DNA from 2 places in the Lysinibacillus sp. SGAir0095 genome. Region 2 is predicted to be linked to the other one. Evidence: riboswitches for the same ligand, from Rfam matches in the RefSeq annotation. Region 2 holds a riboswitch; the other holds the start of a gene.

Region 1 (6,749 bases), 860 kb from region 2:
CCCCCATTTTCTCAACTAATGCGTCGATTTCTTCTTTTGTACGTAATTCAGTAACAGCAATCAATACATGATTTTCTAACTCTGGATAAATTGTGCCTAAGTTAAAGCCGCCAATAATACCATCCTGAATAAGTTGTTCATTGATTTCGGCTACTGATTTGTTTGTTTTTATGACAATTTCATTAAAGTGTGCCCCTTGGAATGCTACTGTGAAATCTGCTGCTTCAAAGGCATTTTTTGCATAACGAGTTTTCACTATGTTTTGTTTCGCCATTTCTTGAACACCTTTTTTACCAAGGGCAGTCATTGCAACAGACGCTGCAAGAGCTAATAAAGCTTGGTTTGAACAAATATTGGACGTCGCTTTTTCTCTACGGATGTGCTGTTCACGAGCCTGTAAAGTTAAAACATAGCCACGGCGACCATCTTGATCTACAGTTTCTCCTACTAAACGACCTGGTACTTTACGCATTAGCTTAGTAGTTGTAGCGAAATAACCGCAATAAGGACCACCAAAGCTTTCAGAAATACCAAACACTTGAGCATCCCCTACAGTTATATCTGCACCTAATTTGCCTGGAGGAGTTAGGATACCTAAAGCGAGCGGATTCGCTGACACGATAAATAATCCCTTCGCTTCATGAGTAATGTCACCAATTGTTTGAAGATCCTCGATTTGACCAAAGAAGTTTGGATACTGCACCATTACTCCTGCTGTATTGTCGTCTATTAATTCTTTTAACTTATCGATATCTGTAACACCGTTAGTAGTTGGTACTGTTACAATTTCAATAGATTGACCATAAGCATAAGTAGCTACTACATCACGATATTCAGGATGGATTGCCTCTGAAACTAGTAATTTCTTGCGACGAGTATGACCGGCGGCAAGCATTCCAGCTTCTGCTAAGGAAGTACCTCCATCATACATTGATGAGTTTGCTAGATCCATTCCAGTAAGTTCTGCAATCATTGTTTGGAATTCAAAGATGGCTTGTAATTCACCTTGTGAGATTTCAGGTTGATATGGTGTGTAGGCAGTATAAAATTCTGAACGAGAAATAACATGATCGACAATTACTGGTTTATAGTGGTTATAAATACCTGCACCCAGGAAAGACACATTTGAATCTGTGTCTTCATTTTTAGCAGCTAGTTGTTTTAATTCTTTCAATAGAGCAGATTCTGATTTTGCCGGTTTTATATTATATAAGCCTTGGAAACGAACACTTTCAGGAATATCCGAAAATAATTCGTTAATACTTTCAACACCAATCGTCGAAAGCATCTCTTTTTTATCTTGTTCCGTCATAGGAAGATAACGATGTACCATTCGATTAAGCCTCTTTTCACGATTTAATTTGAGCGTTTATAAAAAGGAGTTGCGACAGTTTGCGCCTTTACTTTTTTATTTCGAATTTCAACTTCTAATTCAGTTTCTAATTGAGCAAATTTTGCATCAATTAAAGCTAAACCAATGTTTCTCTTTGTTAATGGCGATTGGGTTCCTGTTGTGATCTCTCCGATTTCAATCCCATCTTTAAACACTTTATAGCCATGACGAGGAATCCCTTTGTCAACCATTTCAACACCGATAAGTTTTTGAGCAAGACCATTTTCCTTTTGGGAAATTAGAGCTTCTTTTCCGATAAAGTCACTTTCTTTTTGAAGCTTTACTGCAAAACCAATTCCAGCTTCAAGTGGTGAAATATCTTTTGAAAGCTCCTGGCCATATAAAGGAAGACATGCTTCAAAGCGTAAAGTATCACGAGCTCCTAATCCAGCTGGTACTACTCCCTTGTCTTTTCCTGCTTCTAAAATTTTTGTCCATAAATCAACGATTGCTTGAGGCTCACCGTAAAGTTCAAAACCATCTTCCCCTGTATAACCAGTACGCGAAAGTAATACTTGGTTTCCAGCAATCTGAGCGTTTTCTATAAATTTAAAATATTGCAAAGAGTTCAAGTCCACATCAGTTAAAGTTTGAAGTACTTCTACAGATAACGGACCCTGTAAGGCAATTTGTGCATATTCATTGGATTTGTTTATTACAGTAACATCACCTTGAACGTGTTTATTCATCCATTCAAAATCTTTTTCAATATTAGCTGCATTCACACACAATAAATATTTCTCATCTTCTAGTCGGTAAACTAATAGGTCATCAACAACTCCACCAGTTTCATAACACATCGCATTATATTGAGCTCCACCAATTTGAATTTTTGAAATATCATTAGTTAATAAAAATTGTAAGTATGTTAATGCATCTTTGCCTTCTACAATAATTTCTCCCATATGGGATACATCGAAAAGGCCAGCACGGTGACGAACAGCATCATGCTCTTCTTTAATGGAAGAGAATTGGACCGGTAGATCCCAACCTCCAAAATCAATTGTTTTCCCGCCGTAGTTTGCATACTCACAAAAAAGTGGCGTTCGTTTTAATTCATTTCCCATTCTTGGTCCCCCTAATATTATCCATAATTTTGCACATTGGAAAACACATCTCAACTCAGAAGAGGTCGAGATTTTGACGCATTTTTGCCGGATATTCTTTAAAACCCTTTCTTATCCGCAAAAAAAGGACAGACGAATCCTCTAGTTACTTGAGGAATCCCCTGTCCTTGCACCTGAAAGTTACACCAAATCACTCTTAGTAATTCGAATTAAAATTGGCTTTCCCCTTTGGTGGCTGATTCAAACAAGCTGAAAACAGCACTCTCCAGAGATGCGTCCTGTACGAGTCTTTTTGCCTGAGAGATTCATAGCTCTTCACTACTTGCTCCTTCGGCGACGCTTTTCACGTTCTCTCCCCGCACAATCATCCGCGCGATATTCTAAATTCAATGTACTAAATATAACATCTCTTGGCTATATCCTAACATTGGTGGTCATGAAAAGGCAATCTTTTTTTAAATTAAGTTTAAAAACGAACATTCTAAATAAAAAATACAATTATCATTCGCCTTTTAAACGATTCACCTGAAAGCCTATATATTCAACAATTTGACGTAGAGTTCGACTTTCAGTCAATACTCGAATATGACCACAAGCTCTATAGAACTTTCTTCTCGTTTGATACAATTGCTCTAACTCTTGTTTAGTAGAACGTTGTACGATTGGTCGATTTTTATCATTTTTAATACGCACATATATATCTTCGAATGTTGCATCTAAAAAAAAGACCAATCCGGAACGACGCATGATATTACGGTTTTCTTCGCTCATTGCTACTCCGCCACCAGTTGCAATAATACATGCTTCGTCTCGGAAGTTAAGAAGAAATTCTCTTTCTAATGTTCTAAAATGAGCTTCTCCATACACCTCGAATATTTCGGGAATTGACATTCCTTGTTGCCGAACAATCTCATGATCCATGTCGTAATATGGCAGTCTTAAAAAATAACTTAGCCTTCGTCCGATAGCGCTCTTACCACATCCCATGAAGCCTACTAAATATATTTTTCGCATGCTATCACCTTCTTTGACTCTCCAAAATCTATCTACTACTTACTACCAATTTCCCTCAGTAGGTTTATCGTAGCACGAACATTGGCGAATTCCAATGAATTATACACTTTTATTTGTGATTCGTACGATAAACAATAGAAAGTAATAAAAGAAGTTGTGACAAATAACAACATGATAGCAAGTGCAAAAGTTGCTCCACTTTCATTGCGTAATTTTTTGAACAAAAAACCTCCTCTCCTTTTCTACCCCATTGTTAAAAATAACTGATAACGTGAGAAATTGACCATCCCAATTAAACAAAGCACTGCGAACTCCGATTAATAATGGAGTATTACCTTGATTGTTTATAATTAATCTAAGCACATCGCCACTTCGATTTATTTTTTTTACATCATTTATATAAAATACATCTACTGTTTTGGAGTCATTTGATAATTTAATCTCTTTAACATTTACTAAAGATTGTTGAAAGTCGTACACAAAGAATTCCCAAGCTGTATCTTCATTTGTAAAATAGGTTGTATTCATTTGCTGTATCCAAAAAAGGACGACTAATAATATTTGAGCGAGGATCACAAATACACTAAAGGAAAAAAGCGCTTCAAGCAGGGTATATCCCTGACTATTATGAACTACTCTCCATTTCGATTGATGCATTTCACTTGTTCTCCACTTAAGTTTTTAAATTGAACACAAATTTGATCTCCATCAAATTTCCACTGATAGTCATTACCTTCAATTGTTTTTGTACCAGTTAGAGTTAAGGATTCCCTAATCAGCTTTACAGCCTCAAGAGCTGTTTCTGAAGCATGCAGTTCAACTTTTTCATTATACAATGTAGTTTTCAATCGGTAGCTTAGTGGAAGCAATGAACTGGTTATGATTAAAACGATAGCTACCGATAATAATGTCTCAACAAATGCTATTCCTCTACAATTCAACTAGCCTCATCCGTCCTTCTTTGATATAAATAATCAAATTCGCATCTCCAAAAGGTGTGTGAAACCGAATAGTCCCAAAATTAGAAACATCACCATTTGGATAGACCATAAAATATTTTAAATTGCTAGTCACGTCTAACTTAATGTTTTGAGGGAAATCTCTTTCAAATATTATTTCTCCTGAGAAGATGCCGTACCCTTTATAATGATTATTATATAATTGGATATTAAACGGCTCATTTTTCGCTATTGCTAGTGCTTGAATTTCTTGAATATCTAACATCACCTGCTCAAAAAATTGATCAACTACACGCCGTTCTGAAAGTGAAAGGGTTATTTGAAAAACGATAGAACTTATTAGAAGAACGATAGAAAGCACAAGAAGCATTTCAATCAGTGTAAATCCATTACTATTTTTCATCACTTCTCTATGCAACTTAACTTCCATCTGAACCTTCAGTGGTAGTTCGTTTTACTGCTATTACATTTCCGTCACTTTGTATCTCGATCAAGTCGCCGTTTGGACATTCAGTTGCTTGATCATTCTTTAAGTAACCATCTGTTTTAAGCTGTGTTAAAGTGGGCAATGACTGGTTATCAATTTTGTAGGCTTCTACCTGTCCCTGCACCATTTTTAAATACGCTTCACAACCTTTGTTATCAATCGTTGTAAAGTGTTTTGTAACATTTGGTATCGTTACTAGTATTAGGATCGAAATGATCAGAAGTACGATTAACATTTCTATTAAAGTGAACCCGGATTGCAGGTTTTTCTTTTTAACAGAGGAACCAACATTTTTAGCATCCTTCAATTCAATGAAAGTAAATCCATTTTCAGTCTTTCTTTTCAACAAATACACGCTCCTATTAGATTATTTCAATTAGTTCATACATTGGCAGTAAGATACTTAGATAGGCAGCAATAATACTTAAAGCAATGATGATAAAGAAAATCGGTTGTACAATCGAGACGCCTTTTTTAATAAAAAACTGTAACTTCTCTTCAATTAACTCGCTATAAATTAGTAGTTGTCTGCCTAGATAACCACTTTTTTCTCCATGCTTAATAAACTCATCAAATTTTGCTGAAAACCACCCTAAATTATGGACAGCAGTGGAAAGTGATTCTCCGAATATTACTTGGGTCTCAATTTTCTCTGACACGTAGGCGAGAATTTTATTTAGTTGTTGGTCTTGTAAAATAGTTAATGCCTGTTGTAGTGAGAATCCAACTATTAAAAGCTCTCCCAATGTTCTGGCCAGTTGATTTGTGATATTTAGTTTATAGAAATAATTGATAATCGGAATTTTTAACATGATTGATAATTGTTTTTGAACATGTTGTTTTTTGATATAAATAATAAAAGTGGTTAAGAGGAGTATTGTAGATACTAAAATCAGACAAAAGATATCTGGAAGATGAAGGAAAATTGATGATATAAATACCGTTGCATTATTGGTTGCATCAGTTCTAGTATTTAGAATTTGTGTAATATTGGGCAAAAAGTATGTGCGAAAAGCGAGAAAGATACTCACCAGAAAAATACTCAGGAATATAGGATAACTTAGCAAGTTAATTAGTTTTTTTCTCATTTTCTCGTTAAAGTCCATTTGTTTGGAAATTGTTTGTAAGCTTTGAGCAAGCTTCCCACTTTCCTCTGAAATCTTTATAGCAACCAAAAAATGCTTGGGAATTAAAAAGCACTCCAAAATTTCTGTTGAACCTTCTCCATTCTTTAATTTTTCTAAAATTATTTTACGCCATGCTGCTGGATCGTCGACATGGTAAGGTAATAGCATATCAATCGAATCAGAGAAAGTATACCCCTCATTTAACAATGTGCTTATTCGATTTAAGAAAGAGGGAAGCTGATGCACTTTCATACTTTTGTTAGCATAGAATGAGGAGTTTTTTATATTACGAAGTCGTTGGAGCATTTCTTTTTCTCACCTCAAAAGAAGCTTTCTGACTAGCTAATCTTTCTGAATGTGGCAAAACATATTGTTCTCCTCTCATGGTTGCCGCAATCGCATCTACTAAGTTTAAATCGCTCAGAATTTCGTATATGGCTTTTCTCTCCTCTGCTTCAACTTGTACTAGACATTGGGCAACAATTCCAATCAAGGCTTGTCTAATTTCCTCGAGTGAAATATTTAAATCTAATAGACGATAAATACAATTAACTGTGTCCTTTGCATGTATTGTTGAAAGTACTAAGTGACCTGTAAGAGCTGCCTCAATGGCAATTTCAGCCGTTTCTCGATCCCTGATTTCACCAATCATAATAACATCAGGGGAATGGCGCAGAATGGCCTTTAACCCTGCTGCATATG
Region 2 (6,749 bases):
CTCTTTTAATAATTTCCAACATCCCTGTCTTGTTAAACGTTTTCCTCGCTGATTAATAAAAAAAGCTTCCGATTTTGGGTAAGTTCCCTGTAGTTTTGAGCGCGCATTTTGTAAATAGGCATCTATTGCCAAAACCGCACTTTTTCCTAGTGGAACAATTCGTTCCTTCCCACCTTTACCGAATATGCGAACAAATCCCATTGTTAAATGAACATCCTCAAGATTTAGTCCGATGAGCTCGCTGATGCGCATACCTGTACCGTATAACAGTTCCAGCATCGCTACATCCCTCACACCCTGTGGCTTATTGCGATTGGGTGCTGCAATTAACAAATCAATTTCTTCGATAGATAATACCTTTGGCAGCTTTTGTTCGATTTGGGGCATCTCCAAATGGATGGTTGGATCAGTATCTGTTAGTTTTTCACGCAATAAAAATTGGTGGAAAGACCGAATCGAGGAAATATGACGGGCAATCGTTCTAGCAGATATCCCTCCAGTTCTTAATGCCTCAAGACGAAGTAAAATATGTGTACGTTCAATTTCTTTTAAAGTTGATAAACCTAGCTCTTTATGTAAATGCTCGATATAACCTTCAAGATCACGGCGATAAGATGATAACGTGTTTGTTGACAACTGACGTTCTACCTGTAAAAAATGAAGATAATCTAAAATCGCTTCTTTTGCATCTTTCATAACAATCACCTATCCTTCTACCTTTACTATAATTTTTTTTGGAATCGTCTACAAGCAATCGTTCATCGGGACCAGGTACAGGAACGATTTTGAATAGTACGAATAATGTGAATTGTGTGTGTACCTGGTACACACACAATTCACACAAAATAAAAGGATGTACATTCGGCTCATAGATACGAATTGTACATCCTTTTATCAGTTTTCTTCTGTTTTATCATGACATCTGTGGCAAATGCCATGGAATGTCAGACGGTGGTCTTTGATTATAAAGTTCCAACGTTTTTCGACAATACCTTCTACATCTTCAAGCAGATCCTCTTGAATTTCGTCTACTGCTCCACATTCAATACAGACTAGGTGATGATGGAAGTGCTTTGCCCCTTCTTGTCGAAGGTCATAACGGGATACGCCATCGCCAAAATTAATTTTATCGACAATCTTCAACTCAGTTAATAATTCCAAAGTTCGATAAACTGTTGCCAGCCCGATTTCTGGTGCTTTATCTTTTACTAATAAATAGACATCTTCAGCACTTAAATGGTCTTCTTCATGTTCTAATAGCACTGCAACTGTCGCTTCACGCTGTGGCGTCAGTTTATAGCCAGCACTATGCAATTGCTTTTTTATACGATCAATACGGCTTTCCATACGACGCCCTCCTAAACTCATTCTATTATAACAAATGAGTAAAAGCTATTACAAGAGAGGGATGAATTATTCATCGAAATACACTAACGAGCATTTTCGTTCACTAAAAGCATCCATATATGATAATAAATACTAGAAAATGGCTTATGGTACACGTTAAAGTCGAGGCAGAATATACGAAATTGACACAATTTCACCCACACAAATGACAGATAATGCAATCAAAAGTGTTACAAATAGTCTTTGAGAAAAGACGAATTTCTTATTGGGACCGACTTTTTTTGCTGAGTAAACAGAACAAAGCATAAAAAGAAGGAAACAATAAATTAATTGAAATGGAAACCACCAGACACTATAAACAAGCAAAGATTCTTGTTGCGTTAACAGAAACACGGAACTAAAGCCAAAGAATGTAATTTTTATACCAACAACTAACTTCGCTAACACGTGTAAATAAGGATGGGTTGCAAAAAACAACACCAAGACCATCCAAGCAATTAGCGGAAGAATTGTTCCCCAAACTGAAATATCTGTAATATCAAGCACTCTTGGATCAATATAGCTTATTAATTTCATGGACTTGTCCAATGGAAAAACTTGAAAACAGATAACACCACTGACAAAGCTAATTGCAAGAATAATAGCATATTGGATAAATAAGACCGAACGAAACATAAGCATTCTCCTTTCGATGATACATCTTATGCTCGTTCTCTATCATTATTACTCTTAAACTAGTTCAGATTTTTCGTAAAATCTATCATTTTTTGCCGTAAATCTTATATTTCCTTATGGTTATAAAAAATCAATTTTTTACTGATTGGCTTTTAACCAAAGTACAGCAAAAGCTGTTTTTGCATCAAAAATTCTTTGCTCTTTTACCATTTCTTCTGCTGCTTCTATAGTCACTTCTAATAGTTCTACAAATTCATCCTCATCGAGATCAGCTTTTTCCTCTATTTTATATAAATCTTTCGCAACAAACAAATGAATCACTTCATCTGCAAAACCGGGAGATGTTGCGAAGGTTTGTAAATATTGAAGCTCATGACATCCATAGCCTGTTTCTTCTTCTAATTCTCGTCTTGCAGTAAGCGCTGGACTCTCACCGGGCTCTAATTTCCCAGCTGGAATTTCAATAATCGATCTTTCAAGAGCTTTTCGATATTGTTCAACAAGAATAAGCTTACCCTCAGCTGTAATAGAAATGATGGCAACTGCTCCAGGATGGTTAACAATTTCCCTTTTCGATTCTTTCCCATTCGGCAACAATACATCATCAACCTTCAATGAAATAACTTTACCCTTATATATCGGATTAGAACGTAGTGATTTTTCCTCAAATTTATTCATTTCAAATGCCCTCACTTGTCGTATTTATTGTTTTCATTGTACCATTAATGATGAATTGCTTTGAAGGAAAGAGGGTTGTGAAATGAAAAAAAGAAAACTTGGAAAAAGCGAAATTGAAATTTCGGAGATTAGTTTAGGCTGCATGTCTCTTCCAACATCATTAACGGATGCAAAACCAATTGTTGAAACAGCTCTTGAGTCTGGGGTTAACTATTTTGATACAGCAGACCTTTACGATAAAGGGATAAATGAAGAAATCGTGGGAGAACTATTAAAACCGCATCGACACGATATAGTCCTTGCTACGAAAGTTGGAAACCGTTGGGAGCCTGGTGAAGATGGCTGGCATTGGGACCCTTCCCCATCACACATCGAAAATGCTCTTAAGATGAGCTTAAAGCGTCTCCAAACGGATTATATCGATGTCTATCAACTACATGGCGGGACTATTGATGATCCTTGGGATGAAATTATTTCAACCTTTGAACAGTTGAAAAAAGAAGGCTATATTCGAGAATACGGCATTTCGTCTATTAGACCCAATGTATTTAGATCCTTTTTAGAACGAAGTCATGGTATCTCCAATATGATGCAATACAGTCTATTAGACCGACGCTCAGAAGAATGGTTTGATGAAATTTCAGACACGAATGCTTCCGTGGTCACACGTGGCTCCATTGCTAAAGGACTTTTAACAAACGAATGGCAAAAACGTGTAGAAAGTTCGAATGGCTACTTAACTTATTCAAAAGAACAATTAATAGAAACACTCAATAGCCTGCAGATTTGCTATGAGGATATTCACGCTTTAAGCCTTGCGTATAATTTAAGTCATCCAGTTATTGCCTCCACTGTTATTGGAGCAAGCTCAATGCAACAATTACTAGAAAATTTAAAGGCATACGAAAAATCACAAGCTATTCATGACTTCACACCAATCGAACAAATTACGAAGAAAGAAATTTATACCGAGCACCGATGAAAAAATATATTTTCTTGCTCATTACCGTTTTAGTTTTATTATTTTGTGTTTCAAGTATGACCTACGAACAGCAAACAATTGTACCTACATTAAAGGAAACGTTGGGAGATCAACCTTTCTATAACTTATTAAGCAAAATTGAAGTAACTTATTGGGGGCAAACCATCTCAGTCGAAACTCGCGGCTATTATTATTTCATTGAATTCTTAGTTCGAAAAGGATTGCATTTTGTCGGCTATGGATTCATTGCAATTTTGTTTTACTTGATGTATCGCAAGTTTAAAGTAAAGTTTGCTGTTGTCTTTGCAATCCTTACGACTTTTGTGGTAGCTTCACTAGATGAATTTCGTCAAACCTTTGTTGTTGGCAGAACGGGTATTTTTGATGATGTCATCCTTGATACATCAGGAGCAATCACTTTTATCATTGTCTTTAAGATTGGATTTGTTCTCTATCAAAAAATAAGAAGACCCTCATTAAGTCCAAATAGTGCGAGTGAATAGAGAATGTAACATTTCGATGTTATGTTCTCTTTTTTGATCACTATCATTTTCTGTCATTTTTCATAACAATTTTATTTTTCATAAATCCATAGACTTGAATCATTTTTTTGATATAATGACACATATTAGCAGATTAACAGACGCAAAATCCGATTAACTGCTGGTCACTTATTTAAAGAACGTTTTTTTACTTTTATGAGAAAAGTGTTCTAAAGTGAAAAATTTTATAGCGGTGATTGCTATGGGATGACTATAGCAGGAGCAATTTCTGGAGAGATCGCTGTTTGCGACGCCGAAGGGTTCACAATCTCAGGCAAAAGTACAGAAAAGTAACAACTTCAACTTAGAAAAACAGATCATTCTATTTTTTGTCATATAGTCATTAATGGAATCATAGTTTTTGCTATTTTCTTTTTGTTATTTTTTACGTCATGAGATAGGAATGCTTCCTATCTCATTTTTTATTTTCAGGTATTGTTGCTAGTTTTAATAATTGGTTAGGCGGATTTAGGCTACAATTCAACAAATGGTTTATCGGATTGACAGATAATATGGAAAAAGTCGGTCTATTAAATTCTGTCCGAGAATATTGCTGATACTGTCGAGATTTTTTACTAAAGTGTCGGGAATAAACTCAAAAGTGTCAGCATTATACTAGTTTATAGCCTCGTATCCCCTCCCAACTTAAAACAAAAGCAGGCCGCTTACTATCAGGGGGCATATATATGGAACATCGTGAATTAAAAAGAGACTTAAAAAACCGGCACGTTCAATTAATTGCCATCGGTGGAACGATTGGTACTGGACTATTCTTAGGATCTGGTGCGGCGATAGAAAAAGCTGGACCTTCCATACTGTTTGTTTACTTGATTATCGGAACGGCAGTATTTTTCGTCATGCGAGCTCTTGGAGAGTTACTTCTCTCAAACTCAGGCTATCAGTCTTTTACTGATTTTGCATCAGACTATGTTGGTCCTTGGGCTGGTTATGTAACTGGTTGGACTTACTGGTTCTGTTGGATTATGACGGCCATGGCCGACATTATAGCTGTTGGCCACTATGTAAAATATTGGTTTGATATTCCTCAGTGGATGCCAGCTATAGCATGTTTAGTTATTTTACTAGGTTTGAATTTATTAACTGTAAAGCTTTTTGGTGAATTAGAATTTTGGTTTGCCTTAATAAAAATCATCACCATTATCGCTCTTATCGTCATCGGGATTGTTCTATTAATGATTGGATTTGAAACAGAGTCCGGCGTTGTGTCGGTAAGAAACCTATGGGAATATGGTGGCATCTTCCCTAACGGCATATCAGGATTTTTATTCTCCTTCCAAATGGTCGTCTTTTCCTTTGTAGGAGTTGAATTAGTCGGTGTATCAGCTGCTGAAACCGCTAATCCAAGAAAAAATATTCCATCTGCCATCAATAAGATTCCTGTGCGAATTTTACTGTTCTACGTTGGTGCTTTATTTGTCATTTTATGTATTAATCCATGGACAGTTTTAAGCGCAGAAAACAGTCCATTTGTACAGGTATTTGCACTTGTTGGTATTCCAATTGCCGCGGGAATCATTAACTTTGTTGTGTTAACCTCAGCAGCCTCAGCTGGTAATAGCGGTTTATTTTCGACGAGTCGAATTATGTTCAACTTAAGTAAAAATAAGCAAGGTGCAAAATCATTTGGGAAATTAAATAAAAATGCAGTTCCGGCAAATGCCCTTTTTGTTTCTACAATAGTAGTATCAATCGGTGCATTGCTAAGCTATGCGATTCCTGACTCTGCTTTCAGTATAGTGACAACGATTAGTGCGATCTGCTTCATCTGGGTATGGAGCATTATTTTAATCTCCCATATTCGTTACAAGAAATATCGTCCAAATTTACATAAAAGATCAACATTTAAGGCACCTTTGACTCCTTTCATCAACTATGTTGTGTTAGCACTGTTTGTAGCTATCCTCATTATCATGTTTATTTCCGAAGAAACGCGTTCCGCTTTATTGCTAACGCCAATTTGGTTCATCCTGGTGATCTTCACGTATGTAATGAATAGAATAAAATAGCGTTTTTTAAGAAAACAGCACCCATCTCTGAGTGCTGTTTTCTTGTTTTTCCATAGAATTTTAAAAGCTGGGAAAACGACCAAGACCCGGGTGGAGTGTCAAAATGACTTAAACCGTACCACAGGAGTGCTACCCCACTCTAAAACTTCGAGCCTTGATCACCATATTTGTCTAATAATTCTTCAAAGCTCATATTCTTTTCACGCTGTTTGCGTTCGAAAACTAATCGAGCTTGTCGTTCTTCCTCTTTTGCTTGCTCTTCTTCAACCAGGCTTTTCTTAGCTGCCTTTAATTTGGCAAGAATATCGCCGTTTAATTGATCTTGCAATGTTAACGAATCCTCATTTTTTCGTGATTGAGAAGAAGCTTGCTCCACTGGTTTTTGACCTTGTTTTTTCTTTTTCCCCATGTTTAGTCACCTACTTGAATGATCGAATTTCTCAATTTAGTTTAACACGATTTTTTGTAAAACACGATATCCGTCAATGGAATACTTCA

Evidence for each region. A riboswitch is a leader RNA that binds a small molecule or an ion and turns the genes downstream of it on or off. The one in region 2 is predicted to bind glycine.
Region 1: another riboswitch for glycine. It lies ahead of gcvT (glycine cleavage system aminomethyltransferase GcvT); the one in region 2 lies ahead of C1N55_RS07715 (amino acid permease).

The regions. Positions count from the first base shown of each region.
Region 1 covers NZ_CP028083.1:2,424,278-2,431,026, forward strand. The annotation lists gene gcvPA (aminomethyl-transferring glycine dehydrogenase subunit GcvPA) at 1-1,333, opposite strand, end outside; gene gcvT (glycine cleavage system aminomethyltransferase GcvT) at 1,357-2,460, opposite strand; glycine riboswitch at 2,735-2,828, opposite strand; gene C1N55_RS11920 (shikimate kinase) at 2,962-3,474, opposite strand; gene C1N55_RS11930 (ComGF family competence protein) at 3,676-4,131, opposite strand; gene C1N55_RS11935 (hypothetical protein) at 4,107-4,415, opposite strand; gene comGD (competence type IV pilus minor pilin ComGD) at 4,405-4,863, opposite strand; gene comGC (competence type IV pilus major pilin ComGC) at 4,853-5,269, opposite strand; gene comGB (competence type IV pilus assembly protein ComGB) at 5,283-6,353, opposite strand; gene comGA (competence type IV pilus ATPase ComGA) at 6,334-6,749, opposite strand, start outside.
Region 2 covers NZ_CP028083.1:1,563,721-1,570,469, reverse strand. The annotation lists gene xerD (site-specific tyrosine recombinase XerD) at 1-696, opposite strand, end outside; gene C1N55_RS07740 (ferric iron uptake transcriptional regulator) at 895-1,347, opposite strand; gene C1N55_RS07735 (hypothetical protein) at 1,504-2,022, opposite strand; gene C1N55_RS07730 (NUDIX domain-containing protein) at 2,161-2,700, opposite strand; gene C1N55_RS07725 (aldo/keto reductase) at 2,783-3,682, shown strand; gene C1N55_RS07720 (VanZ family protein) at 3,679-4,185, shown strand; glycine riboswitch at 4,444-4,520, shown strand; gene C1N55_RS07715 (amino acid permease) at 4,911-6,251, shown strand; gene C1N55_RS07710 (YqkE family protein) at 6,391-6,660, opposite strand.